Regions from separate parts of the Clostridium sp. AN503 genome, predicted to be linked through region 1. Evidence: predicted binding sites of a transcription regulator. Region 1 holds the regulator's gene; each other region holds the start of a gene.
What was found. The regulator LexA, encoded in region 1, represses DNA repair genes until DNA is damaged. The targets are predictions, from matches to a motif close to CNAACANNTGTTNG.
Positions count from the first base shown of each region.

Region 2: a site for LexA is predicted at 5,466-5,479, ahead of uvrB (excinuclease ABC subunit UvrB). Genes of this name have one in related genera too.
Region 3: a site for LexA is predicted at 6,520-6,533, ahead of recA (recombinase RecA). Genes of this name have one in related genera too.

Region 1 is NZ_JBFDTP010000002.1:1,617,891-1,628,351, reverse strand. It holds gene AB1I67_RS14815 (ABC transporter ATP-binding protein) at 1-103, shown strand, start outside; gene AB1I67_RS14810 (ABC transporter permease) at 100-873, shown strand; gene AB1I67_RS14805 (ABC transporter permease) at 889-1,623, shown strand; gene AB1I67_RS14800 (hypothetical protein) at 2,023-2,532, shown strand; gene AB1I67_RS14795 (DUF3885 domain-containing protein) at 2,581-3,255, shown strand; gene AB1I67_RS14790 (DUF6678 family protein) at 3,294-3,632, shown strand; gene AB1I67_RS14785 (hypothetical protein) at 4,053-4,256, shown strand; gene AB1I67_RS14780 (LysM peptidoglycan-binding domain-containing protein) at 4,327-4,650, opposite strand; gene lexA (transcriptional repressor LexA) at 4,886-5,503, shown strand; gene AB1I67_RS14770 (cytidylate kinase-like family protein) at 5,652-6,296, opposite strand; gene AB1I67_RS14765 (RluA family pseudouridine synthase) at 6,433-7,347, opposite strand; gene lspA (signal peptidase II) at 7,344-7,871, opposite strand; gene aroB (3-dehydroquinate synthase) at 7,861-8,970, opposite strand; gene AB1I67_RS14750 (cell division protein SepF) at 9,125-9,631, opposite strand; gene AB1I67_RS14745 (YggS family pyridoxal phosphate-dependent enzyme) at 9,653-10,333, opposite strand; gene AB1I67_RS14740 (HlyD family efflux transporter periplasmic adaptor subunit) at 10,379-10,461, opposite strand, start outside.
Region 2 is NZ_JBFDTP010000002.1:2,600,435-2,610,895, forward strand. It holds gene AB1I67_RS19445 (DUF5688 family protein) at 1-808, shown strand, start outside; gene feoB (ferrous iron transport protein B) at 837-2,861, opposite strand; gene AB1I67_RS19455 (FeoA domain-containing protein) at 2,848-3,087, opposite strand; gene uvrB (excinuclease ABC subunit UvrB) at 3,198-5,186, opposite strand; gene AB1I67_RS19465 (PAS domain-containing protein) at 5,540-9,892, opposite strand; gene AB1I67_RS19470 (transglutaminase domain-containing protein) at 10,052-10,461, shown strand, end outside.
Region 3 is NZ_JBFDTP010000002.1:3,101,839-3,112,299, forward strand. It holds gene AB1I67_RS21810 (histidine kinase) at 1-1,825, opposite strand, end outside; gene AB1I67_RS21815 (phosphoribosylaminoimidazolesuccinocarboxamide synthase) at 2,064-2,750, opposite strand; gene rny (ribonuclease Y) at 3,080-4,624, opposite strand; gene AB1I67_RS21825 (regulatory protein RecX) at 4,958-5,416, opposite strand; gene recA (recombinase RecA) at 5,403-6,506, opposite strand; gene AB1I67_RS21835 (GGDEF domain-containing protein) at 6,933-8,060, shown strand; gene AB1I67_RS21840 (S8 family peptidase) at 8,223-9,104, shown strand; gene AB1I67_RS21845 (cold-shock protein) at 9,697-9,900, shown strand; gene AB1I67_RS21850 (DUF1015 family protein) at 9,994-10,461, opposite strand, start outside.

The sequences.
Region 1 (10,461 bases):
CCGCCGGCTATGGGAACGTGGAATTGATTTATACCGGATTACAGAGCAGACACAAAACCTGGAAGATATTTACCTCGGTATGGTAAAGGAGGCGGGATTATGACAATCGGGAAAGAATTTAGCCTGGAGCTTCGCAAGCTGCGCCACCGGCATATACCTGCGCTGTTCCTTTTGACGTTTGCGCTCATTGCGGCCTGGGTTTCCTGGTGCCTGAAGGACCTGGATTTATCCAAAACCAATGATGCCGCTGCCATGCTGTTCTTAAATCTGCTTCTCATGAATACCATCCTCTGCCCCGTTATCGTGGCCGCGCTGGCCAGCCGGATGTGTGACATGGAGCAGGCAGGCAGCGCTTATCGATGGCTCTGCACGATCCAAAAAACCGAATGCATTTACCGCGGAAAGGTTATGGTTGGCGGTTTCTGTATGGCATCTTTCAGTCTGATACAGGCAGTCCTGTTCAGTTCCATCACAGCCTCCTGGGGAACCAACGGACAGGGGCGGCTCGCGTGGATCACCCTGTCGCTGTTTTTCACTCTGTTTCTGACGTCACTGTGTATTTTTATTTTCCAACTGAACCTTTCCCTTCGGTTTACGAATCAGCTGACCCCGATTTTCGTCAGCATCGGCGGCACTTTTGCGGGACTGTTTTCCTGGTTTTTAAACCGCTGGCCCCTGCGCTACCTGATTCCCTGGGGATATTACGCGGCGCTGTGTAATACCGGACTTGAGTATGATGAAGCTGCCCGCTACTCCACGTATTACTGGACGGGATATCCGGTTCTATGGCTGGCTGTCCTGCTTGCAGCCATAGCCATCCTGTATTATTTTGGGCAAAAGCATTTTCTGGAAACAGTCCGGGAAACCATGTGAAAGGAGAAAACCGATATGTTAGGAAAAGCCATTTACTGTGAGCGTATGAAATGTAAAGGAACCCTGATCTGGCCTGCATTTCTCTTGATACCCGTAATACCGATTTTGCTGGGCAGCGGCAATTATCTGTCAAACATCGAAATACTTAAGTCGGAATGGTATTCCCTGTGGACCCAGGTAACTCTGTTTTACGCCACCTTTTTCTTTGCTCCGCTGATCGGCGCTTACTGCGCCTTTTTATGGCGGTATGAAAACTTTAACAACTGCCGCAACGTTCTGTTTTCCACACCTGTGCCATATAGCACAATTTATTTATCAAAATTTCTCCTGGTATGTATTCTGTCAGCCCTGACACAGGTATGGTTCACTGCTCTTTTCCTCGCGGCAGGCATGGTAATCGGATTGCCGGGGCTTCCCCCTGCTACAATATTCTCCTGGATTATCCGTGGTTTGGCGGGGGCCTTTGTCATAGCGGCGCTTCAGTTTTTCATCGCGGCGGAGGTCAAAAACTTTGCCACTCCGATTGCCCTGGGACTGGCGGGCGGTGTAATCGGGCTGCTGGCTGCCAATACTTCGACCGGCCTATTCTGTCCTTATTCACAGATGCTTTTAGGAATGAACTCAAATAAATCGGAAGATATCCTTGGGCAGAATATTCCTTTATTTTTTGCGATATGCGGGGTATATCTGGTTGGGATCACATTGATTGGGATATGGAGAATGATGCGCGGGAACAAATGCGGGATGTAGCATTTGTTATCATACATTTAAAAAAAGATAGGTTATTCATAAAACTATTAAAGGAATATCTGAATAACGGTGCTCAGGCAAGCATTATAGCAGGTATTTTCCCGGTTGGCAACCATGTGTATTACTCTCTAAATGACGATATATGTCCTGAATTCTCCAAAAGATCTGTGAGCATATCCAGAAGCGTTAATTCATATGCAAATGCGCCCTCTTACAGTTGCCAATCCATTTAAAATCACATATAATTTCTATGTGGAGTTAAAAAACTTCTAATAAGGGAAGCCGCCGTTCCTGTTTATAGAACGGCAGGCGTCGAGCTGTCTTCCCGTTTATTGGAGAATAGAAATTGAACCTACAAATCAAGATTTTAAGCATGGGCATTTAAGGGGAGAGATTCAGGTGGTAGCAAACGTGAGGGGTAAGCACATCATTATCGAATTCAAATATAAGATATTAGGTTCAGAAAAATGGTATTTTAAAAATATTTCTGTAGATGAGTATTTTGATTTTTCTATGTTGGATGAAGGCGAAATATTGGATGTCGGTAGTATTCCGATGCATACTCACCTCATTGATTATTTTGATGATGAAGAGCGAAAAATAAGGCAAATATTTATTAGCTTAACGGATAATATAAAAAACGAAAAACTTCAATTTACTCAAATACTTTGGAATAATCAAAATAACACGATTGTAGAACGGATTGATCGTGTTGATGGGGTTATAAGTTACCATGAATTCATTATTGAAACGCTTCTACCAACGGAAATAACCGGTAATACCGAAAAAAATTATGAGGTTCTACGGTTTTCGCCAAAAGAAGACGGTATAGATTGTTGGTATCATGGTTTTATTCATGATAATGCTGATGGAAGCCAAAGCGAGATTTGCATCGAGCCTACTAAATAAAATTCATCTTATTTTAGTGGAGGTAGCAAGTCGGGCAGGGAAGGCCTGATGGCACTTTATCATAATTCGCAGAAGAAGCAGCCTGACAAACTGGTGAGCGCAAAGGCGCTGGCAAAACGATTTGTAGAGCGCAATGGCTTTATACGTCATGATTTGTGTCGATGGGATGATCATGGCTGGTGCAAGCGCCTCCCTCATGGAGGTAAAGAGAGGGTATACTTGCCAGATAATAAAGGAATGAATCCAAGCTATGTTGAAAATGCCTTATGTCGTGCAAAAGCATTATTTCACGATTTACCATGCTGTCCCAACCTTCTTAGAATCGATCACTATCCCGAAGAAGCAGATAGGATTACTTTGCAAACACTTGCACAAGTGGGCTTGCCTGTCCCGAATGAATCCATTCAGGAAAAACGCATTGACAAGAACACTTGCTTTCTTCAAGAGCATTTATATTGGGATTTGACAAAAGGTAATTATCAAATTGATAAGCTGCTTTTAGAAATCATAAAAGGTGATATTGGTGGCTTTTCTTTTCTATGTTCCAATGTGTATTTACTAAATACCGAAAGCGCTGTGCTTTATCACCTGTATGATGATAGAGGTGCTGATATTGCTGCCTTTGATAAACATGTATTACTGCCTTTGTACAAAAAATATAATAATTGGATTCTTCAACATGATAAAGTAAAAATAGACCGCCTATTTGCTGATTGCATGTAATTAGTATCTGCCAAATTTTTGTCGTAAGTGGTGATAGTATGCAACATAATCTTAGAGAAAAAGTATCACGAATTATAAAAGACCGCAATTTGTGTAGTTATATGAATAGTACAAAATGGAATGAGCTAATAACAGCAATAACAGAAGAAATGCCCTTTCCTCCACCATTTGATATTAAATATCTAACAGAAGAGGATTGTTTTCCAAACGAATTCCTTAAAGGGGATGTCTACCATTTAGGCGATTGGATGGGAGAAAATTTTCCGCCTGAAGAGCATTATTTTAATATCGAATGGATTGAAGTACGTCCTTGCTATTTAAAGCATCGCGGAAAACTAACCAAGCCAGAAATCATTGACGAGAGCAAACTATTTTAGGAAATTTTAAATCGGCATCATATCCCCTATGAGGAAAGAAACGGATCCTATTATATTTACGGATACCATTAAATTTCTGTGTAGAAATACTCCCTGCAGATTAATCAACTTTTGCTGGCTAAAGTGAATTTTATTTCATCCTGCTCTTTATTAATTTAGGATAATTTTATGTATTTTATCCGGCATAAATTATTTTGTCCATTCATGGATAAAATTCAAATTTTGAAAAATGGACAAATCCTTTGAAACCTTGTATTTAAGCCATTATTTTAGATTTTAATTTTATCCATTATTTTTTACATTTCCCAGCAGCATGATAAATAAGAGAAAAACCTTCCTTCTCTTGATATAATTTCCTGCATACTTTTGCCAGGGATACCGAAACTATTAGCAGATAGTAGCAGATAAGGAGGCATCATCATGGCAAAAGCAGGAATGAGAAGACCAAGTCCTTACGACCCGGACAATCATGGGACAGAGAATCATCATACACTCCATCATCCCAAAAATGAACAGGCACAGGTACCTGAGATCCAGGGAGCCGCAAAAACTGGAAACGCGAAAGCGGGACCTGTCAATGCACCCAACTGGGCCAGGGATGACTATAAAACCGGAGATCGATAAACCGGAACAGGTCAGCCCTGTAAAACCCCCCATTAAATCGCACCACGGGGAATCATGAAGCATGAGGCGGCTACTCTGCAAAGTATACGACTGTCAAGTATTCCCCCGAATGGATATGCTCGTCACGGAGACCATTCATCCGCTTCAGCTCTTCCACGTACTCCTTCGTGGTGTAGCCGCTTCCTTCCAGATACTGCGCGGCAATGTCCCAGAGACTGTCTCCCTGCTTCAGCTGGATGCTGGTGTAGTAACGGTTCATGGGCTTTACATATTCTTCTTCGGCATGGGCGTTCAACAGCGTATGGCCAAAGAAACCGGAGCAAAAAGCAAGTATCATCAAAAGAACAATCATCAGATTCCTGACTCTACGTCGTGCAATTCTTCTATTCATCATCAGTACCCCCTTATAACTGGCATCCGTTCCCCAAACACAGCGTCGGACGAATGCAAACATCTGTTCTGTTTCTATGTTCTTATTATAGTATCCGAACATTTGTTTGTCAATGGATTTTCCAAAAAAATCGAACAAAAGTTTGCTTTTTTATCGAACATATGTTACTATATTAATTAGAAAGAATCTGCTCATACAACACAGCAGTATACGAATACATAAAACAGGAGGAACCGGTATGGCACAGGGCAAGATTACCGCAAAACAACAGGAAATACTGGAATATATCAAGGGATGCATTTTAAAGAAAGGATATCCGCCGGCAGTCCGGGAGATCTGTGAGGCGGTCCATTTAAAGTCCACTTCTTCTGTCCACTCCCACTTAGAGACACTGGAGCGTAACGGCTATATCCGCCGCGACCCTACCAAACCGCGTGCCATTGAGATCCTGGACGATGAGTTTGCTCTCACACGCCGGGAGATGGTGCAGGTTCCCGTGATCGGTACGGTTGCCGCAGGCCAGCCGATCCTGGCCCAGGAGAACATCGAAGATTACTTCCCGATCCCGGCCAGCATTCTCCCCAACGCTGAGACCTTCATGCTGCGCGTCAAGGGTGAGAGTATGATCAATATCGGTATTTTCGACGGTGACCAGGTGATCGTAGAGCAGACAAAGACTGCACGGAATGGAGAGATCGTCGTTGCACTGGTGGAGGATTCCGCCACCGTGAAGCGTTTTTTCAAAGAAAAGGGACACTACCGGCTTCAGCCGGAGAATGATAATATGGAACCAATCATCGTAAACCAAGTGGAGATTCTTGGCAAAGTGATCGGATTGTTCCGCATGATGCAGTGAGAAGCAGAAGAACACAACGACAGGATTGGATGATAAGCCCATAACATAAGATCATAATGTATCATAAAACCCCATCAAGACCGGAAACAGTCCTGATGGGGTTTCATAACACTTTTATCTAAATGAATCTTTAAATATCAGCATGCATTTATTTTTTCTGGCTGTTCAACCACTCCTGTTTCTTTTTCGCAAAGTCCAGGATGATGTCCACACATCCTTCCATGCCCAGCACAGTACTGCTGATACACAGGTCATAGCTCTTGGCGTCAGCCCACTTCTTGCTGGAATAGTAATTGTAGTAGCTTGCACGCTTCTTGTCGGTCTTGACCATGATATCCTTTGCCTTGGCGTCATCCACTTTATACAGCTCTTTTAAACGAGCCAGCTTATCATCGTCATGTCCGGTGATAAACACAGACACGGTATTGGGATAATCCGCCAACGCATAATCTGCGCATCGTCCAACGATCACACAGGACTCTTCGTCCGCCAGCTTCTTGATGGTGTCAAACTGAGCCAGGAAGATCTTATGGTTGATCGGCATATCCATGTATGCAGATGTGGTATATCCCAGTGAATAGGTATCCATCACCAGAGAGTAGAGGAAACTACTTGTGGGCTTCTCGTCGTGAGTCTCAAACAGTTCCTCACACAGTCCGCTCTCCTTAGCTGCACGGGTAAGGAGTTCCTTATCGTAACACTGCACTCCCATTCTCTCCGCAAGCATTTCGCCGATCTTTTTTCCGCCGCTGCCGCACTGTCTTCCGATTGTAATAACAAGATTTCCCTTCATAGATATCCTTCTCCTTTCAGTAACCTGCGATGTAAGTCTTCTTATATCATATTATACACCAAAATTTCTGAAAAGTATATAAACAGAAAGCAAAAATCTATCTATTTTGCGAAATTTTAGAAAAATAACCTTATTATTAGTCCAGCTCCAATTTTTTAAGCAGCATTTCAAAATATTCCGGTAAAGGTGCATGAAACTCCATATATTCTCCTGTTGTTGGATGAATAATACCCAAAACTCCAGCATGTAAAGTCTGTCCCTCAAGCCCTGGAAACGGGCATTTGGCGGGACCATAGACCTGGTCGCCCAAAAGTGGATGACCGGTGCTTGCCATATGCACACGGATCTGGTGAGTCCTTCCGGTCTCAAGCTGGCATTCCACATAGGTAAAACGCCGGAACCGGCGCAAAACCCGGTAATGGGTAACGGCGTCCTTCCCATTCTTCTCATTAATGCTCATCTTTTTCCGGTCTGTTGGATGCCGCCCAATGGGAGCATGGACCGTACCCTCGTCCTCTTTTATCACACCATGTACGACGGCATAGTATTTCCTGGTAATAGAATGGACCTTCAGCTGTTCCGCAACGGCGCTGTGCGCCCTGTCGTTCTTGCAGACGATCAGCACACCGGTGGTGTCCATATCAATACGATGGACGATCCCCGGCCGCATCACGCCGTTGATACCGGACAATTCCCCCCTGCAATGATGCATAAGGCCATTGACCAGGGTGCCAGTATAATGACCGGCAGCCGGATGCACTACCATTCCCTTTGGCTTATTGATCAAAAGAATATCCGGATCTTCATACAGGATGGAAAGCTCCATAGGCTCCGCCTCAATATCCGGCTCCACCGCATCAGGCACATGAAGCCGGATCCTGTCGCCACAGGAAACCTTATAGTTGCTTTTTACTGGTGCTCCGTTTACCGATACACCTCCGTCCTTTAAAAGCTTCTGCAGATAAGAACGGGAAAGCTCCTCCTGGCGGTCGCTCAAATAGCGGTCAATACGAAGTCCTGCATCTCCTTCTACAACAAACTCCTGAATCAATGAGAATCCCCCTTCTCCCTGCGCAGATGAAAAATATCCAGCTCCTCCTCGCGGTAATAAAAACATAATAATACCAGAAGGATAGCCGTCGCTACCGTCACATAGATATCCGCCACATTAAAGATGGGAAAATTGATCAGTTTAAAATACAAAAAATCCACCACGTATCCCTTGGAAACACGGTCCACCATGTTCCCGACCGCTCCAGCCGTGATCATGATGGTGCAGATCTTCAGCCAGTGATACCGCTTTTGTCCCCAATCCGGCATACGGTACATCACGAAAGCGGCAGCAGCCAGCACAACTGCCCCGATCAGGAAAAAGAAACCCTGACGTCCCTGCAGCATGCCAAAAGCGGCTCCTCTGTTCTCTGAATATAAAAATTCAAACACTCCGTCTACAATGACAAATGGCGGCCTTCCTTTCAGCCGGGTCACTACTAAAAGCTTTGTATACTGGTCTGCCAGAACCAGGGCAAGGGATGCTGCCGCCCACACCAGCAGATTGAATACTTTATTCTTCATGTTCCCCTCCCGCCAGCCAGCACAGGCTTTCAATCATCTCCTGATCCGTCACGGAACGGTCCACATATGCCTCTCCAATCTGGTGGAGAAGAATAAACTTGATTGTGCCGGAATCCATCTTTTTATCGTTTTTTGTGGTTGCAACTATATTGTCCGCCTCTAGTCCGAGCCCGCCGATACTGACCGGAAGACCAAATACCTCCAGAGTTTTTAAAATGCCGGAAACCTCCTCCATCGTAAGGCTGCCTCTCTTTGCAGACATCCAGGACGCCGCGGCGCAGCCCAAAGCCACGCATTGTCCATGTAGCAGATGAAAGTCCATCAGCTTCTCGATGGCATGGCCCAGCGTATGACCAAAATTCAGCAAAGCTCTCTCAGCCTGTTCTGTCGGGTCCTTCTCCACCACTTCCCGCTTGATCTGGTTGCTCACCAGGATCATCTGCTCACATACGCTCAAATCTCTTTTTCTGATCTTATCCGCGTGAGCCGTCAGCCAGGCGTAATACTCCCGGTCCCGTATCAGCCCGTGCTTGATGATCTCACCCATACCGGATGCGAACTGCTCGTCCGGAAGTGTCAGCAGACTGGATGTACTGGTATAGACCAGAGCAGGCATGTGGAACGCTCCTACCATATTTTTGTAGGAATCAAAATCCACTCCGGTCTTTCCGCCTATACTGGAATCCACCTGGGAAAGCAAAGTCGTGGGAATCTGGATAAAACGGATCCCCCTTAAGTAGGTCGCTGCCGTAAAGCCGCACAGATCTCCGACCACACCGCCGCCGAGAGCCACCAGCATATCCCCTCTGTCATAATGTCTTTTGATCAGGTGCTCATAAATGCCCCTCACCGTATCCAGATTCTTATACTCCTCCCCAGCCGGGATCTCATAACAATCTACCTGTCGGCAGCATGAAGCCAGCTCCTTTTTTACCTGTTCCAGATACAATGGGGCCACGTTACTGTCTGTAACAATGCACAGCTTCCTTCCTGCAGTGCCTAAAGCTGCCGCTTCCTCTCCAAGCCTGTCATAGGAAGATTCTGCCACGATATCATAAATTGCCCTGCCGTCCCTATGGACTGTCATTCGATTAGCCATATCTGTCTCCTCTCATCTCCACTGCATATCCCACTGTATACGAAAGAAAGCAAACAATCTTCCTTCCGAACATCCGGAAAATTGTCTGCCTTTCCTGTCCATTTCCTTCGCAAAAGGGATATGTAATGATATGTAATCTCTCTATCGCTGCCCCTTACAGGCGAATGTTCAGCCCGGATACATCGAGGGTCCCATTCCCAAGGAGTTCCTGGAAATCGCCGGAAAGCTCCACAGACTCCGGAGTCGCGATAAAAATATAACTGGATATCTTTTGTAAATTGCCGTTCATGGAATAGGTTGCACCAGAAGTAAAGTCGATGATACGCTGTGCGACTTCTGTATGGATTCCCTCCATATTGAGAACAACTGCCTTACCTGCCAGCAGGTAATCACAGATTTCCCTGGCATCTTCAATGGAAGTAGGTTTGATCAGGGATACTTCCATCCCTCTTCTCATGGGAACTACCTTTGATGAACGAGAGAAAAAACGCGGTTTACTGTCATCTTCGCCTCCTTCATAGTCGTCTGCATCGTCCCGTACCTGGAATAGACTTTTCTTTCCAGCCTTGTCCATTTCGTAATCGTCGTCAGGACCAAAGTAATCATCATCCTCTTCAGGGGTTAAACGCATGGTATCCATCAGCTTACTTAAAAGGCTCATAACTTGTTCTCTCTCCAATCCTTATCTGGCACCAAAAATCCCGGTACCGACTCTTATCATGGTTGCGCCTTCCTCCACGGCAACTTCATAGTCGCCGGTCATTCCCATAGAAAGCACACTCATAGTAACATTATCAATGTTTTTCTTTTTGATGTCAACAGATAATTGATATAATTTTTTAAAAATCGGACGATTTTCTTCGGAATCCTCTACAAAAGGTGCGATCGTCATCAAACCAGTGATATGAAGGTGAGGAAACATCCGTATTATGTCAATAGCGTCCATCACATCCTCCGGGAAGAATCCAAATTTGCTCTCCTCCTTCGCCACATTGACTTCCAGAAGTATATCCACAGACCGATCTTCTTTTGCCGCATCTTGTTCAATCTGTTCAGCCAGCCGGACAGAATCTACGGAATGGATCAAAACGGCATGGGGCAGGACCTGTTTTACTTTATTGCGCTGCAGATGCCCGATCATATGAAAACGGGCGTCCGACGGCATGGCCGGGGCCTTTTCCAGTATCTCCTGAACCTTATTCTCTCCAAAATCACGGGCGCCAGCGTCATACGCCTCCATTAAGGAGGTTAACGGCTTTGTCTTACTGACTGCGATCAATGTCACCTCATCTGCATTCCTGCCGCTGCGCAGACAGGCTGCCTGGATCCGCGCCTTTACCTCCTGTAGATTATCTGAAATCATATGCTCCATATCTCTTTACCTCGATTTCTTATTAATGTATCCGTATTACTGATAGATCAGTTCCCCTTCATAGACAGTATCCGCATTCAACACGATATGGTCATACACAGAAAGACCATAGTTGGTGC
Region 2 (10,461 bases), 980 kb from region 1:
CATCTATTTAAATCCTTATTATGAGCAGTTTAAACTGGGGATGAACATGGAGGAGGTCCTGGCTGACATCCTGAAGCTTTACCGTTCCACACCGGCGCCGGACTGTTTAAAAGAAGCAGACCTTTCGCAGTTTGAAGCCCTGAAATCCCGGATCATGTTCCGGATCGTCCACACTGCCTCCAACCAGAAGCTGTTGTCAGACGTGCCGAACCTGCCCTTTTTGGATCTGTCCATCCTGTTTTATCTTTTTCTGGAACGCAATGATTCCGGCCAGATGACCGCTCTGATCCACAACGACCATGTGAAGCGCTGGAATGTAACGGAGAAAGAATTGTGGAAACTGGCCCTTGAAAACACCCCCCGGGAATATCCTGCCCAGATCCAGAGTATGACCGACATGATGAAGGAGATCGCAAGGGAGAATCTTGCAGACGGCTTTGATGAGGAGCTGATCGAAGCGCTGTTGGATGACGAGGAGGGAGTCTCCCCGCTGTATGTGCTTTCTAATATAAACGGGCTTTATGGAGCCGGATGCATCATATACCAGGACGTATTAAAAAACTTCGCAGATACCCTGGACCGGGATTTGATCATCCTCCCGTCCAGTATCCACGAAGTTCTGATTACCCCGGATCTGTCCGGGACATCTTATGAAGATTTAAGTTATATGGTCACCAGCATCAACCGTCAGGAGGTCCCCATGGAGGACCAGCTTTCCAATCAGGTGTATCTCTACACCCGCGCGGACGACCAGCTCCGCATCGTATCCCACGCTGCCAAAACAGTCGGCGCGGCATCACTGAACTGATGGGATCACTCCCCAGTTCCCTTTATGCTCATAACCTGATTCCGATCTGATATACCAGCACCGCGGCTGTCCATGCCACCAGAAGCTGGAATGCCACCATGCCGAGCGTGAACCTCCAGGATCCTGTTTCACGCTTAATGGTGGCAACTGCCGCCACGCATGGGGAGTACAGCAGGCAGAATACCATGAGGGCATAAGCGCTGGCACTGCCAAAGCCCGCCACCGCAAGACCGGAGGTAAGCTCTGCCATACCGGCTGCGGAGTTGATATTGCTGATCCCATACAGTACGGAAAAGCTGGATACTACCACTTCTTTTGCCGACAGACCGGAGATCAGCGCCACGGCAATCTGCCAGGTTCCCAGTCCCGCCGGGTTCAGCAGCGGAACCAGTGCCTTCCCTACGATGGCAGCAAAGCTCTGGGTCACATCTGATATGTAACCGTGGATGCCAAAATTCATCACAAACCACAGGATAATGGATGCCACAAAGATCGTGGTTCCCGCTTTTGTGAGGTAATCCTTCACCTTATCCCAAACATAGATGAAGACGGTCCGCTTGTTGGGCGTCTTGTACTCCGGCAGCTCTATGAGCAGCGTGTCTTCCGTGCCGGACCTGTCCATCCTGCGGAGGATAAAGGCCACCAGAATGGCTACCGCCAGACCTATCACATACAGGGAATATGCCACCATAAGAGCCTTCCCCGGAAAGAACATCTCCGCAAACAACACATAGATCGGCAGCCTGGCAGAGCAGGACATGAACGGCGTGATCAGTATGGTCCGTCTCCGGTCCCGCTCACTTGCAAGCGCCCGGGATGCCATCACCGCAGGAACCGTGCACCCGAACCCAAGAAGCATAGGCAGGAATGCCTTGCCGGAAAGCCCTACCCGTCCCATGATCTCATTCATCACATAAGCTACACGGGCCATATAACCGCTGTCCTCCAGAAAGGCCAGCGCCAGAAACAGAATAAAAATATTCGGCAGGAAGGTAAGGATTCCGCCCACACCCGCGATGATTCCGTCCACCACCAGTGAGATCAGCCAGCCGGAAACCTGCAGCTGCTCCAACAGATTCAGTGCAGAACCGGAAAACCATTCCAATCCGATCTCAAAATATCCTTTCAGGAAATCGCCCACCGTAAAGGTCAGGAAAAATACCCCTGCCATAATGCCCAGGAAGATGGGGATCCCCCACACAGGATGGGTCAGCCAGCTGTCGATCCGGTCAGTGGCGGCGGCCTTCTCCTCCTTGTTGAACAGGCATTCCTGGATCACTTCCTCGATATAGTCGTATTTCTCGTTGATGATCTTCTTTTCGTAGCTGTTCTCAACAATATGGCTCAAATCCACCGGATGATCATTCATAACCTCCCGGTCTTCTTCTAAAAGCTTGACTGCATGCCACCGCATATTCTCCATCTCGCCGTACTTGGCCTTAAGGATATGCTCGATCCTGGTGATCTTCTGTTCAATCTCCTCATCATAGCGGATCACCACTCCCTGCGGCTCCTCCTCATAATGATGGACCACCGCATGCATCAGCACATCCAGCCCTGTGCGTTTCCGCGCAGACACAGGTACGACCGGAATGTGTCCCAGCATCTCAGGAAGCCGGTGCATATCGATCTCCATGCCGCGCTCCTCTACGATATCCATCATATTCAGCGCCAGGATCACCGGTTTTTTCAGTTCCAAAAGCTGCATGGTCAGATACAGATTGCGTTCTAAGGAGGAGGCGTCCACGACATTGATGATCACATCCACCTCGCCGTCCTCAATACAGCGCCTTGTGACGATCTCCTCTATGGTGTAGGAAGTCAGGCTGTAGATGCCCGGCAGATCGATGACCCGGATGGGGCGTCCCTTGTAGGTGGTAGTTCCCTCCACCCGTTCCACAGTCACTCCCGGCCAGTTTGCAACCTTTAAGTTCGCTCCCGTAAAAGCATTGAACAGGGTCGTCTTGCCGCAGTTGGGATTCCCAACGAAGCCTACGCGGATCTCCTGAGAGTCCGTTCCTCCCTGGATCCGCTGCTGTCTAGCGTCCTGCATCTGCCTGGCCCTCCTCTATCTGGATACCCTCGCTGATCCTCCCGCCTACTGCCAGGCGCGTACCGCGTACCTTAAAGATCACAGAGCCGCTGCCCTTCTTATTCAGAATCGTCACCGGAGTCAGTTCATTGACTCCAAGCGCTTCCAGACGCCTGGTGATCGTATCATCCACAACCACACTTTTCACCAGATAAGTGCAGCCTATCATTCCTTCATTCAGCTTCATCGGTTTCTCCCCTATCTTGATACCTGAGAAAAATATACCCTTATTGACTTCCTTTGTCAATAAGGGTACCCAAAACCATATGAGATAATTTCTCAATAAGCCCGGATGTCTTAAGACTCCACCTCCAGCAGCATCTGCTTCACCTGGAGCATCCGGTCACGCAGCATGGCAGCTTCCTCGAAGTTCAGCTCCGCCGCCGCCTGGTGCATCTTCTTCTGCAGTTCCTTCGCCAGCTTCTTGAGCTCTTTGGCATCCATGGACTCCATATCCTTCTCGTCCGCAGATGCATCCCGCTCCGCCGCCTTAGAGATCGCGATCAGGTCACGGACCGCCTTCTTGATGGTGGTCGGAGTGATCCCGTGTTCTTCATTGTATTTCTGCTGGATCTGCCGTCTGCGGTTGGTTTCGCTGATAGCGACCCGCATGGAATCCGTGATCTTATCCGCATACATAATGACATGTCCCTCAGAGTTCCGGGCCGCACGCCCGATCGTCTGGATCAGGGAGGTCTCCGACCGCAGGAACCCTTCCTTGTCGGCATCCAGGATCGCCACCAGCGTGATCTCCGGAATGTCCAGGCCCTCACGCAGCAGGTTGATCCCCACCAGCACGTCAAACACGTCAAGGCGCATATCCCGAATGATCTCAGCCCGCTCCAGCGTATCGATATCCGAGTGCAGATATTTCACCCGGATGCCGACCTCACGCATATAATCAGTCAGATCCTCTGCCATCCGTTTCGTAAGCGTCGTGATCAGGACCTTATGATGCCCCGCCACCTCCTTATTCACCTCGGAAACCAGATCGTCGATCTGCCCTTCCACCGGACGGACAGAGATCTCCGGGTCCAGAAGTCCGGTCGGCCGGATGATCTGTTCCACGCGCAGCAGTTCATGCTCCGACTCGTAGACATTGGGCGTCGCAGAGACGAACATCATCTGGTCGATCTTGCTCTCGAACTCTGTGAAATTGAGGGGCCGGTTGTCCAGCGCCGACGGCAGGCGGAATCCAAAATCCACCAGCGTAGTCTTTCTGGAGCGGTCCCCGGCATACATCCCTCTTACCTGCGGCAGCGTGATATGAGACTCGTCGATGATCATCAGGAAATCATCCGGGAAATAGTCGATCAGCGTCCACGGTGGTTCTCCCGGCTTCCCAAAAGTCAGATGCCTGGAATAGTTCTCAATGCCGGAACAAAACCCCGTCTCCCGCATCATCTCCACATCAAAATTCGTCCGCTCCGAAATCCGCTGGGCTTCCAGCAGCTTATCCTCGCTCTTGAAATACGCCACACGTTCCTTCAGCTCCTCTAGGATGTTCTCAGTGGCAAGCTGCAGTTTTTCCTTTGGCACTACATAGTGGGATGCCGGGAAGACAGCCAGATGTCCCAGCTGGAGCTTCCCTTCCCCGGTCAATGTGTCAATCTCGGTGATGCGGTCTATCTCATCCCCAAAAAATTCAATGCGGTACGCCTCGCTCCCGGAATACGCCGGAAATACCTCCAGCACATCTCCCCGCACCCGGAAGGTTCCCCGGTGGAAATCCATGTCGTTTCGGGTATACTGGATATCGATGAGCTTGTGTATGATCTCATCCCGGTCTTTCACCATTCCGGGACGCAGGGAGATCACCATCTCCTGGTAGTCAATGGGGCTGCCCAGACCATAGATGCAGGAAACTGATGCTACAATGATCACGTCCCTGCGTTCGGACAAGGCGGCTGTGGCAGAGTGGCGGAGCTTGTCGATCTCGTCATTGATGGCGGAATCCTTCTCAATATAGGTATCCGTGGACGGAACATAGGCCTCGGGCTGGTAGTAGTCATAGTAGGAGACGAAATATTCCACGGCGTTGTTGGGGAAAAATTCTTTGAATTCTCCGTACAGCTGAGCCGCCAGCGTCTTGTTGTGGGCGATGATCAGAGTTGGCTTGTTCAAAGCCTGAATCACGTTCGCCATGGTGAAAGTTTTACCGGAACCAGTGACTCCCAATAAAGTTTCGAACTGGTTACCTTCTTTAAAACCTTTTACCAGTTCAGCGATCGCCTGGGGCTGGTCACCGGTTGGGGCATATTCTGATACTAGTTCAAAATGATCCATACTCCCTACCTCCATTTGTGATTTTGAAGTATTTTTTTAAGCAGTTATTAGGGTGTTGCACCCATGTCATTTAAGCTGTTAAAAATGGCAAAAACTGCTGCGTACAGCGACTTTTATTACTGTCTTTGCTCTAATTTATTTTCTCTATGAATTGCCATGTGCATGTTTTCTTCTAATACTTCTTTGAACGGTATAGATGTGAGATATTGAGCAACTCTAATATCTCCCTGTTCTCCACAAATTATAACACACCCCCACCAAAAAGTATAGCCGCAAATCAGAACATTTGTTCTTTTTTTGCGACTATCTCTTCTGCGCCGGCCTTTCCCTTTTGCCGGCGCTTATGTATTTATTCATGATTCGTTGTCACAAGGCGTTGGTCCCCCTCTTTGCCGCCCCAGCACCCGGCCCAGGGTTCCCAGGAGCCTGGGGATATCGACGGGCTTTGCCACATGGGCATCCATACCGGCATCAAACGCCATCTGGACGTCCTCTGAAAAGGCGTTGGCAGTCATTGCGATGATCGGGATGGAAGCCGCATCCTTCCGTTTGAGGCTTCGGATGGCGCGTGATGCCTCGTAACCGTTCATCACCGGCATCTGGATATCCATCAGCACGGCGTCAAAGGTCCCCGGCCCTTCTGCCTGGAATAGCTCCACCGCCTGCTTTCCGTCCGTCACCACAACCGAATCGGCGCCGTGCATCTTCAGCAGCTCGCAGAGTATTTCCGAATTGATGGAATTGTCCTCCACCACAAGAAAGTGCCGGCCTTCGATCACATTTTCATCATAACCCCCCGTCCCGGCTGTCCGGCCTGGCTGAGCTGCCTGAGCAGCCAGCCGGACCTGCTCCGACATCTCCACAGACAGGTTCCGGGCGTCGTCCTCAAAGGCCGCCTCAAATTCCAGTCTCACCCGGAAGGTTGTCCCCTGTCCAGGCGCGCTCTCCACCGCGATCTCCCCCTCCATCAGATCCACAAGTCCTCTGGTTATGCTGAGACCCAGACCGGTCCCCTCCACATGTGCAGCCTTGCTGCTGCGGGTAAACGGCTCATAGACGTGCTCTAAAAAATCCGCCGACATCCCAATGCCCGTATCGCGTATGGTGAAACAGTAGCACACAACTCCTTCTTTTCCGTCAGGAGAAAGCTCTTCCGCCCAAAATTCTACGTTTCCGCCCGGAGGAGTGAACTTGACCGCATTGCCCAGGATATTGATCAGGATCTGGTTGACGCGCAGGGCATCCCCATAAAACCAGGGATGGCTGATGTTCTTCACGCCGCCCCTGAACTGCAGTCCGGCTTCCCCCGCCTGAGGCGCCATCATGGCTGACAGCTGGTCCACCAGTTCCGGGAGACTGACCAGCTCCCGGTTCAGGGTGATCTTGGCCCGTTCAATCTTACTCATGTCCAGTATATCGTTGATCAGGTTCAGCAGATGCCTGGAGGAATAGGTGATTTTCTGCAGACAGTCCTCCAGCCGTTCGGGATCATTGCGTTTTGCCTGGGCCAGCGAGGTCATCCCTATGATGGCATTCATGGGCGTACGGATATCATGGCTCATGGAGGATAAGAAACTGCTCTTTGCCTGACTGGCCTCCTCTGCCCGGTTCAGCGCCTCTCTAAGCGCCTCCTTCGTCTGGCGTTCTGCAGCCAGCATATCCGTCACATCAGCCCTCACCATACAGATCGTCCTGTGCATCTCGTCTCCCCACAGCACATTGACCTGTTTATACCGCAGTCCGTCCGCAGCCTGGTAAGGCGCCACAAAATCATAACCGGCCGGCTTCTCCTCCAGACGCTCCAGCATGGTTTCCAGAAGGAACTGCTTTTGTGTCTCCTCCCCTTCTCCTGCCAGCACATACGGCTCCGACAGACGTTTCACAGAAACATCCCCGTACTTTTCCACTGTAAACGGCGGCAGGTTCTCCAATACGACCTGGCGTGTGTACAGCATAAGGCTTCCCGTATCTATGTTGATAAATGCAAGCAGGTCGAAGGTATACGCGACCACATTGAGCAGACCCTGCTGTTCTCTCACAGATTCAGTAATATCCGTCCTCACAAGGCAGACCCGTCCAATCCGCAGATCAACCGCCGAAACCGTCATATTTTTCGTGCGGATATTCCCGTGTTCATCTGCCACGGAAAAGGAGAACGTATAAGAGCTGGTCTCTGCCAGCCTCCGGCGCACTTCTGCCGGATCAAGGGCTTTTATGTATTTCTCCCTGTCCTTGGGTAAGATCGCATTCTCGATCATGAACTCCATCTGTCCGGAGTAACTGTTTCCCTTTGGCAGGAAATCAATATTTGTATTCCCCGCCAGGATGTGGAAGCTGTCCTGATCCAAGTCCACATCGATCACAAAATCATAGCTGGAGATCGTGAGCTGATGCAGGATCCTGTCGGCGATCAGCTCTTTTGTAATATCCGTAACGGTCAGTATTCCGGTGATATCTCCTGTATCCGGCTCCTTTACCAGGTTCATCTTAAACTGCACATAACGTCCCCGCCTGTCCCTGGACATCTTAACAAAGCAGTTCTGGACGACTTCCGTGTCTCCCCGTTCAAAGGCTGCAAGAGTCGGCGCGTTCAGATACGTTTCCAAAAAGGCCTTCTTCTCGCTCTCCTCCACAATAAAACCTGAAAGGCCAGTAAAAAACTGTTCCCGCCTCATGCCAAAGGTCTGCAGCAGATGAGCTCCGGTCTGGTCATTGATCTCCTGGATCAGATTCTTTGTGACATTACAATGGCCCAGGATCAGAACATCCGGCCCCGGCGTCTTATAGTGCTGTATGATCAGTTCTTTATACCGGCGGCGCAGCTCCGTCTGTTCTTCCCGCTCCCTTGTGACGTCATGGTAATTTGCATAGATCCTGCTCTCCCCATCGGCGCTGTGTATGACGGAAAGGGTATTTCTGACCCACAGATAATCTCCGCGCCCCTTTCTGATCCTGTATATGATCTCGCCATGGCTGCTTCCGCCTGCCAGGAAATCCGAAAGATACCGCTCCACTAAAGCAGTATCCTCCGGATGAACGCCTGCCAAAACATCCTGCCTGTAAAGCTCCCAGGCTTCCTCCCGCGTCATGCCGGTCATTTTCATAAAACCTTCCGACAAAAATTCCAGCTGCATGCTCCCGTCCTGTTTGCAGCACACCACGGCGGCGCCGCCGGGCAGATTTTTGACCAGCGTCTCAAAATATTGCTCCAGACGCTCCTTCTCTCTGCGGAGCTTCACTTCCTCCGTTACATCCTGAATATATTTCACATAGGCCGGGATACCGTTCCAGTTTGTTTCCCTAAAGCTGGTACTGTAAAACTCTCCGGTCCCCTTCATGTTCATTTCATGGGGCCTGCCGTCCGCCTCGTGAGTCTTCAGCGTACAAAATTCACAGGGTTCCTCTTTTCCATGCAGGGCCTTGTAGCATTTCTGGCCCACACAGCCTGAGGAATTCTGGAACAGGTCCTTTGCCTCATTCACATAGAGCAGGTCATAATTCTCCTTGTCGATCACATAGATCCCATCCGCCATCTCATTGGCGATCCCCTGAAAGAGCAGGGCTTCCGCGGACATCCCGGTAAATACCGCATAAAACCTCATGGTTTCCGTAAGCGGCCCCATCCGCCTGCCATTCAAATGAACCCAGATCAGGCTCCCGTTCTTATGCCGCATCCTGTAGGAGATGTCCAGGGTGTCTCCGCTCTCCACAGCCGCCCTTGCCGCTGTCATTACACGGTCTACATCCGCCTCATATATGACGTCCAACGCATCTGCCTTCACCAGCTCTGCAAATTCCTCCCGGGTATGCCCTGAGAGAGCAAGCACACCGTCGGAATAAAATGTGGGGATGAACTTACCGCCCTCTATCCGGTAACTGGCTATCCCTCCCGGAATGGAATTGACCAGATGATCCAGTTCCAGCCGGGCCTCTTTCGAAGCAGTTATATTATGGAATACACAGTGGAGCAGCGGGCAGCCGCCCTCTTCCCCCAGCCATTTTACCTGTGCACGGACCCAGACGATCTCTCCGTTCCGGTGCTGCTTGCGGAATTCAAAGGTGGAAACACCACGGCCTTCGACCACCTCTTTCGCCTTCTCAGCCACCATCTTTCTGTCTTCCCAATAGACCAATCCCACTGCATCCCGCCTGGCCAGTTCCCGGTACTCCTCCACGGAATATCCGGTAAGCTCCGGCACCCCATCGGAAAAATACTGGGTCTCAAACATATCCGTGACCTTATAGATCGCAACGCCGCCCGGGATGGCATTGATGATATCCTGCATCTTGCTAAAGGTTTCCTTAAGCTCCCGGCTGAGCGCCTTTGTCCTCTCCTCCTCCGCATAGTTTTCTGTGATATCAGAGATATACTCGATATGCGCCTCCCTGCCGTCCCAGTCGATCAGCTTGCCGCTCAGACGGTAAATACGCCCGTTTGTGGGATGACGGAAATCACGGTCAAACAGCTCCGTCCGGTTCATCCGGTCTGCCCTGCAGAACAGGCAGGGCCTGTCAAAGCCTGCCGCCTCGTAACAGGTAATTCCCTGGCTGTAGGGCACAGAGAAGAACAACTCCTGCGCCAGTCTGTTGACATAAAGCAGCTCCCAGCTGTCAGCCGCACAGACATAAACAGCTACGGGAGCATTATCCAGTACAGCGGCAGTCTGGCTGGCTGAGATTGCAGAAAGCGGTCTTTGCTCTGTCATTTCCGTTTCCCTCCTTCTAAAAATAACTCACTATGTCTAATCTATCACGTTTTGCACATTTCAACAACCGGATATCTTGTATTTTATCCCGGTTCTGGTATAATTGGCTGAAACCTGCCGCAAACCTGATATGCAGCGGCGGCAGATAAGGAGGAGCCAATGGAACCATATTACTACGAGCAGATGACAAAACCACAGCAGGCTGTCTACAGGGCCATGAAAAACGGATTAAAGAACCTGGAGCCGTCTTTTTGGGTCCCTCTGTCTGACGGCAGGGAGCTGTCCGATATTTTCTTCCGCCTGCGGCTGGATTGCCCCGAGATCTTCTATGCCAGTGGATTCCGTTACCGGTTCTTTCCTGACGGCACAAACGCGGAGCTGATCCCGGAATACCTCTTTGACAAGAGTAAAATCCAGGAACAGCAAAAGATCATGGAGGCACGAATCAGCAAACTGGCCCGTCCGGCCCTGCACCTTGACGAAAAGGAAAAAGAATTGTATATCCATGATTTTATCTGCGGCAATGTCCGCTATGACAAACTGAAAAAAGCCTACTCTCATGAGATCAT
Region 3 (10,461 bases), 1.5 Mb from region 1:
GATATTTTGTAAAAGCTACTACAATGTCAGCCGCCTTATCCGCATCCGTATAGATGAGTGATTTAATATTGGCAAGGACGTTGTAGATGAAGTGGGGCTTGATCTGGCTTAACAGCAGCTGCGCCTTTGTAAGCTCCATTCTTTCTTTCAATACATTGTTCGTCTTGATCGTGCGGTACCACTCATCAAGAATATCCGAAATAATATTGACAGAGCTGTAGGCGCTCATGATCCCCTCACTTTGTATGTTATCATCCCCGCAGTCAAACGTTCCTGTCCCATTCCATAGATCAGCCTTCACCTGTGCCATCAGGCTGTCAAAGCTATCGCCGTTTTCTGGAAACATCGCCACACCGACGTCTGCCATCAATTCCCCGTTTTCACGATTCTCCAATATACGGCAAATCCGTTCCGCCTTTTTCCTCGCGTTTAAGTCGTCACCCACATTACGCAAAAAAAGCATCAGGTTGTAGTTATCCACCCAAACAATATCATCCGGATATATCATACGGGTAACAAGCTCCATATATTGATAAATGAGAAGCTCCATCCCTGTATTATTATCCTCATCCAGGGCGCGCATTTTTATTGCAATCATAGCGTGTCTGCTGCCTTCCGGGCCTTTTCGTATCATATGGTCCACCAGAAGCCGCGCCCTGCCGACCATCTCTCTTGATACTCCGTGCTCCTTCAGCGTTGTCTCCATCACCATTTTCAGTTTGGAACTTAAATCCCGGACGCTTCCGACCACATACATGGGAACCTTACCATCATACAGCACACTGATCAGGTTGATGCTGCACCAGTCGGCCCGCTCCTTTCCGTACTCATCATATACAAAAAACCGGATTAAAATATTGTCTTCTATATCCCCGGAAAGTATCGCATTAAACATCTTCCGCACTTTGGGGATATCATCCTTATAAATATACTGTTCAATTTTCCGAAATCCATGGCTGCTGGCTCCGACCGCACAAAACTTGGTATTCCAGTTATCTGCCAGTGTCAAATGATTGTCTTCTATATTCCACTCAAAAAGATAGCTTTCCACCAGTTCTGTCAAACGTCCGCTTTTCATCTCATTTGCCGCCGGACGCAGCGCCCGTTCCTCCAACGGCACACAGAAATATCTCAGATATTGATACCGTCTTCCTGATTCCATCACCAGCGTCTCTCCAACCAGATGAACCCACTGAAACTGGCCGTTCTCCATTTCCACACTGAAGCAGTCATTATAAGAGTCTGAGTCTTCGATATAATTATGTCCGATGGAATTTCTCACCCGTTTTCTTGCTGCGCTCCTCTGTGTTTCCCAGTTTTCTTCAGATGATCGGTTATTCAGGAACGCTTTTACTTTTTTATCCGAAAAGCAGATTTTATCATCATTGACATTCCGCACTAATAATCCGCAGGTCAGACCGCGTTCCCTAAAAAAAGCCAGGCTTCTGCGCGTCTTCTGATATACGGATATCCTGCGCTCTTTCCTTTTTTCTGCAAACCCCTTATGAATGTCCATGACGATCACAAGGCAGTCTTCACTCCCCTGCTGTGCCAATATTTTTACTTGATACCACCGAAGCCCATCCTTTCCCCGCCGAAAATACAAGCTCCTTTCCTCTCCATTGAAGACTGCTTCCCTCAAAGCCCCCAGGGAAAGAAGATGGCTGTCCATCCCCGGAAAAATATCCCGCCCGCTGTCCAGAAAATCCTCAAGCCACTGTTCATAGCAGCAAGCTCTGTCCCCATCCTGCCCAGATGCAGGCGATGCAATAGATTCTATTGTATTTTTACGAACATTCACCCTAAATACATTCTGATATGCCATCCGCTGCACCTCCAATCCGAAATACCGTACCTTGTTAAATAGTATCAGTATACCATTTCCTGTGTTCTAAAAGCGTGAAAAATGTAAGCCTGGCGACCTGTTTTTCACATATGATCCTGCCCTTGTACCTTAAAATGGCATAAACAGAGCAGGCAATCCACGAAGCTTAACCTCCGTGGCTCACCTGCTCTGTACATTTGAACTATATTCTCCTGCAGTTTCCTGCGTTTAATATGAATTAACCGATCTTCTCCAGGAGCATCTTAGCACAGTCGATCTGATTCGGGATGTTGCCGTTCTCGTCTTTGATACGCCAGATATCTGGTGTGATCTCATCCGCCACAACAACCTTTCCAGTCTCATCATAACCCAGCTCGATCTTAAAATCGATCAGGGTATAACCCATGCCAGCCAGCTCGCGTCTCAGCACTTCACCGACCTTCGTCAGAACGCCCAGAGCTTCCTCATACTGTCCCGGTGCAAGCAGCCCTTTCATCTGGCATAAACGGTCGCTGATCAGCGGATCGCCCTGCTCGTCATCCTTTAAAGTCACCTCAAGATATGGCGGGTCAAACGGGATTCCCTCCTCCAGTGTAAACCGCCTGCACATACTTCCGGCAGTGAAATAACGCAGCACAAACTCCAGCGGCGGAACCGTTACCTTGCGCACTTCCATCAGGCCCTTTTCAATATCCGCACCGATGTAATGAGTCGGGATACCGTTCTTCTCCATAAGCTCAAAGAAGTAGCTGGTTATCTTAAGTCCAACCTTTCCCTTCCCTTCAACGCTTCCCCCTACGGTATTGGAGCCGGGATCAAACACACCGTTCTCACCGGTTGCACTGTCTTTAAAAAACAGATAGACTGCACCGGTCTCGTCATCAGTAAGGACATTCTTGGTTTTGCCTTCGTACAGAACTCTCATTTTGAATCCTCCTTGTTTTCGCTTTAGCCTGTTATCTTTTGGTTTTTTGTTCTAGCCGTATGTAAGTACACACAGTTTTCAAATAAATTATTTCTGCCTGCTGCTTTCTATTGCCAAGCTATAACAAATAAAATAATTATACATAACTTTTTTGAGAAAAGCAATATGTATCATTCTTGAGTTTCCATATTTTGCAGCCATTTTCAGCCGCTATATTAACTCACCTGGCAAATTTAAAAGCTTAGTGAACTAGGGATCAAAAAAATACCCCCAATTGTATGAATCCTGGATTCTTACAATTGGGGGTATTTATCTGCATTTTCGTATAATTATTTCGCGTAGTCGGTCGCACGGGACTCGCGGATCACATTCACCTTGATCTGACCCGGATATTCCAGCTCATCCTCAATACGCTTGGAAATCTCGCGCGCCATCAAGATCATGTCGTCGTCGCTTACCTGCTCCGGAACTACCATGATCCTGACCTCTCGGCCTGCCTGAATAGCAAAAGACTTGTCTACTCCCTTGAAGGAGTTTGTGATATCTTCTAACTGCTTCAATCTGTTCGTATATGTTTCCAGAGTCTCACGCCTTGCACCGGGCCTTGCTGCGGATATGGTATCAGCAGCCTGTACAATGCATGCGATCAGGCTCTGCGGCTCAACATCGCCATGATGGGACTCAACCGAATTGATCACTATGGCAGACTCTTTGTATTTCCTGCAAAGGTCTGAACCAAGCTGAACATGGGAGCCTTCCATCTCATGGTCAATGGATTTACCGATGTCATGTAATAAACCGGCACGTTTTGCCATACGGACATCCACTCCTACCTCGGCTGCCAGAAGTCCTGACAACTGTGCTACTTCCATGGAGTGTTTCAGTGCGTTCTGTCCATAACTGGTCCTGAATTTCATCTTGCCAAGAAGCTTCACAAGCTCAGGATGGATGCCGTGGATGCCCACCTCAAGTGTGGCCGCCTCGCCGTCTTCCCGCATATTTGCTTCTACTTCTTTCTGCGCTTTCTCTACCATTTCTTCGATTCTGGCCGGATGAATCCGTCCGTCCACAATCAGACGTTCCAAAGCAATCCTTGCGACTTCCCGTCGGATCGGATCAAATCCGGACAATACTACTGCTTCCGGGGTATCGTCAATAATCAACTCAACGCCGGTCATGGTCTCCAAAGTACGGATATTCCGCCCTTCTCGTCCAATGATGCGGCCCTTCATCTCATCGTTAGGAAGCTGTACAACAGAAACGGTGGTCTCAGCCACATGATCGGCCGCACATCTCTGGATCGCGGTAACCACATAGTCCTTGGCCTTCTTGTCAGCTTCTTCTTTTGCCTTGTTTTCCAGTTCCTTAATCATCTTGGCAGTGTCATGTTTGACCTCCGCCTCAACAGATCTTAAAAGATATTCTTTTGCTTGTTCGGAGGTTAGGCCGGAGATTCTCTCCAGTTCCTGTATCCCTTTTTCGTACAATGCCTCAGTCTCGGCATTCCTTTTGTTCAGGGCTTCCTCCCGGGCTGCAAGATTCGCTTCCCGTCGTTCCATGTTTTCTGCTTTTTTGTCTAAGTTTTCTTCTTTACTCAGTACACGTCTTTCATAACGTTGAAGCTCTGCTCGTCTTTCCTTGGTCTCTTTATCCAGCTCATTCTTCGTCTTAATAGACTCTTCTTTCGCCTCCAGGAGAGCTTCACGCTTCTTTGTCTCTGCCGTCTTTAACGCTTCATCTATTATTTCCCTGGCTTTTACCTCAGCGGTCCCAATCTTGGCTTCATAAGTTTTCTGCCGATGGACGATCGCTAATCTCCAGGTAATAGGCGCCACAACGAGCAGTGTTACTACAACTGCTACTATCGTTGACACAGGAGCACCTCCTTATTTAATTTTCATTGTACACCAATACAACAGTATAATTTTAAACTGTTTTATGCATAATGTCAAGTCTATTAGCTCCCGATTCCTTTTTTGTTGGACAATATTTTCCAAGATTCAGCCATGCAGAAATATGGAAAGAATTTTGAATTTGGAAGCTTGCTTACAAAGGCAAAATCCTTTCCATATTTCTATAGGGCGGAACGCCCGTAATGAATAATTTGGCGGCCTAAATCCTCTCCCCCGGCCAATCCATCCGCCCCGCCAAATTATGAATGCATGGCGTACCCCCGCCAATCCTCCCTTGCCCCTCATGCACTTCTCCTACTCATCCTCCCGCAGCATCCTGTCCATAACCCTTCGGATCGCCTCATAAGAGAATCCTCTGCGGCAAAGCCCCGCTGTAATCTTTTTATAAACCGCCGCATCCAGCCGTTCCCCCGGCCTGCACCCCTTCTTCAGCAGATACTCCCGGATCTGGCCCTCCTCATCCACCGGCGATTCCTCCAGATACTGTTCCACCACATCACGGGCAATCCCTTTCCGCTCCAGATCAAACCGGATCTGGCGGGTGCTCTTTTTACGCGAATAAACGCGGATATACCTTTCAGCATAATCCGCGTCATCTATATAATGGTATTCCTTTAAAAAGGAGAGCGCTTCCTCTATCTCCTGCGGTCCATACTCCCGCTCCTTCAGCTTCTGCCGCATCTGCTGCTCCGTGCGGTCCCTGTACTCCAGGAGAGAGAGGGCACACTCCCTCGCAGATTTATGCTTTTTCATCGTCGCTTACCGGCTGGTCAGCGGTCTTCGCTTTCCCACTGTCGGGCGCAGCGGACTTCCCTGCCGGAGCCGCTGACGCCGCTGCTACGCTGTCGCCCTGCAGGCCATGAAGCTCGCGCACCTTCTGCTCCACCTCATCAAAGACCTCCGGATGCTCCTTTAAGTAGTTCTTGGCATTCTCCCGGCCCTGTCCGATCTTGGCGCCGTTATATGCATACCATGCGCCGCTCTTCTCGATCACGTTGTCCTTCGCCGCCAGATCCAGGATATCACCCTCACGGGAAATGCCCTGCCCAAACATGATGTCAAACTCCGCCTCTTTAAACGGCGGTGCGATCTTGTTCTTCACAACCTTGACGCGGACGTGGTTCCCAACCACCTCTCCGCCCTGCTTGATCGACTCAACACGACGTACATCCAAACGGACGGAAGCGTAAAACTTCAGCGCACGGCCGCCGGTAGTAGTCTCCGGGTTGCCGAACATAACGCCGATCTTTTCGCGCAGCTGGTTGATAAAGATCACCGAACAGTTGGACTTGCTGATGATACCAGTAAGCTTCCTTAACCCCTGTGACATCAAACGCGCCTGCAGGCCCACATGGGAATCTCCCATCTCGCCGTCGATCTCCGCCTTCGGCACCAGCGCCGCTACAGAGTCTACGATCACAATGTCCACAGCACCGGAGCGCACCATCGTCTCAGTGATCTCAAGTGCCTGCTCACCGGTATCCGGCTGGGATATGTAGAGATTGTCAATATCCACGCCGATATTCTTCGCATAAACCGGGTCTAAAGCGTGCTCTGCATCGATAAAGCCTGCGATCCCGCCCCTCTTCTGTACCTCGGCAACCATATGGAGGGCCACCGTGGTCTTACCACTGGACTCCGGGCCGTAGACCTCGATCACCCTTCCCTTCGGCACGCCGCCGAGGCCCAGGGCAATATCCAAACTGATGGAACCGGTCGGTGTAGTCTCAATATTCATATTGGCGCCGGAATCCCCCAGCCTCATGATGGAGCCCTTTCCATAGGACTTCTCTATCTGGGTAATGGCGGCATCCAATGCTTTTAACTTATCATCTTTATTCATATTATCCTCCAAACGAACAAATGTTCTTATTCTGTTCTAATCATAGTATAATCCTGGTTAATTGTCAACTTATTTTTTCCTGTAATAATCCTCTGATAATCATTGTTTAATCTCCGCTTTGTATCAGCACTCCCTCCATTCTTTAAAAACCACGCCTCTGGCTGCCATGGTCCTGTAGCTGCAATACATTCCAATCCGGGATTCTGGCGATACGCCGGATAACAGGCTGAACTGCCTTTGAACTGCAAATCCAATATATCATACCATGGAGAACGTGTCAAACTGCAAAATGGGAAAATCAGGGCCATTTTTATCAATCTTTATCAATCTTTGTCGGAGACCTTTTCTTGACAGCCATCCGCAGGGAACTTACAATAATCCTGTAATCTGGAAAGTCCGCGCGGCAGCGGGAAAGGAGGCATATTTGTGATCCATTTTCATACAGGCCATATCCGGTACATCAGACAGCTCCTTCAGGGCCTTCTGCTGATCGGTATGGTCTTTCTCATATTCTCCATGACATTCCATGTGAAGCAGATCCAGGAAACGTCCATGGTCCTGGAATACATCTCTTTCGTGCGCGGAGGTACCCAGCGTCTTGTAAAGCTCGAGATCGCGGGGTTAAAAAACACAGACCTGGAAAATTCCCTGGATGAGATCATCACCTCGCTCCAGACCGGAGGCGGCATCCATCATCTCCCAGCGCTTCCAGATGCAGGTTACTCCAACAGTCTGACCGAACTGACCGCCTGCTGGGATGACTTAAAAACAGAACTTTCTCTTGCCCGCACCCACCCTTATGAGCAGACCCGGCTTCTGGAAATGAGCGAGGAATACTTCCGGCTCGCCGATGACGCCGTCAACGCGGCGGAAACCTACTCCCAAACATGCATACGACGGGCAGGACATATCGAAACCTGGTCAATCCTCCTTACGATCGCTGTTATGCTCCTCCTTCTGCAGCAATCCTTAGAAGCCCTGCAGCTGGCCCGGTTCAACCGGGAACTGCGTCAGAAGGCGTATATGGATTTACATACGGGGCTTCCCAACAAGAGCCGCTGTGAGGAATTTTTCTCGGATCATCAGCCCTTATCCTCCCCCACCTGCTGCATCATGTTTGACTTAAATAACTTAAAAGAGGTAAATGATACGCTGGGACACATAGCCGGCGATACCATGATCCTGAATTTCGCCCACATCCTCCGTACTTCCATACCGGAGGAACATTTTGTTGGAAGATACGGCGGAGATGAATTCATCGCTATCCTCCGCGGCACTTCAGCCGCGCAGGTCCATAACATCCTGAAGGGCATTCAGGATGCGATCTCCCTTTTCAATCAGTACAGCGGCAGTATCCGCTTAAGCTATGCCTGCGGTTACGCCATGTCCGCCGCCTGCAGGCAACTGCTGCCTGACCACTCTTTTAGAGCGTGCCGACCACAATATGTATACGGACAAGCGAAAACACAAAGAAAAAGCCCCCGTGCCGTGATGGGGGCTCAGGGGTCATTCTTCTTACGGAATTCGGATTTCAAAAAAGGATTAAGGATTTAATTCTGCATCTCTTATGGCTTTAGTATAACACACCCCCTCAGAAAAAGTGTGTATATTGTTTAAATAGATTCTGAAGAAATTATTAAGATTCCACCCGTCAATGGAGCACGTTTCCCGGAATACCCTAATAGTGAAAACAGAAGAAGGATACAGGTAATTTATGTGAATCAGGCAGATATTGAGACTCATGAGGAGGAAACGGCCGGATTTACCGGGAAGGGGATCGGCGTGGCGGTCCTGGATACCGGCTGTTTTCCCCATGAGGATCTAAACAATAGAATTGCCGCTTTCTGCGACATGGTGCAGCGCCGCACGGACCCCTACGACGATAACGGCCACGGCACCCACGTCTGCGGGATCATCGGCGGAAACGGCTGCGGAAACAGCTTATACTGCGGCGTTGCCCCCCGCTGTCATCTGATCCCGGTAAAGGTCCTGGACCGGCGTGGAAATGGTTATGCCTCAGACGTCTTGTCCGGCCTCCGATGGATTCGTGAAAACCGCGATGTATACAATATCCGGATCGTAAATATTTCCGTCGGTTCTTTTTCCCGCCGGAATATGGGTGAGAACTCCGCACTGGTGCGGGGAGTCAATGAAACCTGGGATGCCGGGCTGGTGGTGGTAGTCGCAGCGGGCAATATGGGGCCCAAGACCGGCACCATCACCACTCCGGGCATCAGCCGCAAAGTCATCACTGTGGGATGCTCCGATGATCACAAGGAGGTCAATGTGATGGGCAACCGGATGATCGACTATTCCGGCCGCGGCCCCACCGGGGCCTGCATCTGTAAACCGGACATCGTAGCTCCGGGCGCCTCTATCACCAGCTGCTCCAACAAGCGCGGCGAATACACCTGCAAAAGCGGAACCAGCATGGCGACACCATTCGTATCCGGCGCGCTGGCGCTTCTCCTGGAAAAATATCCGGATATGAGCAACCGGGATGTGAAGCTTTTTCTGCGGGAGCGGGCCGTCGATATCGGACTGCCTAGAAATCAGCAGGGGTGGGGGAGGCTGGATCTGGATAGGTTGCTGCAGTAAATGGATTGGGGAGGGAGGGTACGCAACCGATGATAAGTGCGTTGGGAGAGGAATCGGGCGGGGGCGCATGGGGCGGCGGGCAGCGCTGCTGTTTGTCGTCGGCAGGAGGTACTAAGGACCTGACGGCAGAGGATCCGGTCCCCTCTCCGCCTGACGTGGTGCGTCAGACGGAGCCCCCGTCTCCTCTGCCGCCACGTCCTAAGTGCCTCCAGGCCTCCGCAATATGCAGCGCTGCTTCCGCCGCCCCATGCACCCCCGCCCGATTCCTCTCTCAGCCAGGTTGTGGATCGGTTGCTGTGTACTGGCTTTGCTGGGTGGTGGATTTGTTGGGCGGTGGCTTTGCTGGGTGGTGGTGGAATTATGCTGGTGGTTTTTGTGTTTTGGGTGATAGAGTTATTTTTTAAGAAAATTTTGAATTTTCTGAAATTAGCGCTTGACAGGGTGGGATTTCTATGATAAGATTTAGGAGTATTTTTAATAAGATTTTGATTTCGCATGTTTTTGTAAGTCATGAATTTTTATTGATTACTTACAAAAGCATGTGATTTTTTATTTTATGGGAATATAATATTATAATTTGGAGGTACCTATTATGAATAACGGTACAGTAAAGTGGTTTAACAGCACGAAGGGTTTTGGATTTATCACCAATGATGAGACTGGCGAGGAAGTGTTCGTACACTTTTCCGGCATTGCTACAGATGGCTACAAGTCTTTAGAAGACGGCCAGAGAGTAACGTTTGATACGACCCAGGGCAACCGCGGCGTTCAGGCTGTTAACGTAAAGGCTGCATAAGTCATCTTATAGAAGACCATTTGCAAAATGCTGCAAACCGGATGCGGAAGACCGCTCCGGCTTGCAGCATTTTTTATGTCACGGAAAAGTGCACTATTCGCTCAGTCTGTGGATAAACAGGCCGCTCCGCAGTTTTGGTTCAAACCAGGTGGATTTGGGCGGCATCAAAAGCCCGGCGTCTGCTACAGCAAACAGCTCCTGGATCGATGTCGGGTACATGGAAAAAGCCACTGCTGCTCCTCCATCCACTATGCGTTCCAGCTCTGCGGTGCCGCGTATGCCGCCGACAAACTGGATCCGTTTGTCAGTGCGAGGATCCCCGATACCTAAAACAGGGCCCAGCAGCAGATTCTGGAGCAGAGATACGTCCAGCCCTTCCACCGGGTCTTCGGTGGTATATTCCGGCTTGATGGTCAGACGATACCAGGCCTGATCCAGGTACATGCCTGCCTGATGTTTCTGATCCGGCCTCACAGCTCCCTCTTTTGCTTCCTCCAGGAAGAAACACTTCTTTACCTTCTCCAGAAAATCCTTTTTATCAAGTCCATTTAAATCCTTCAC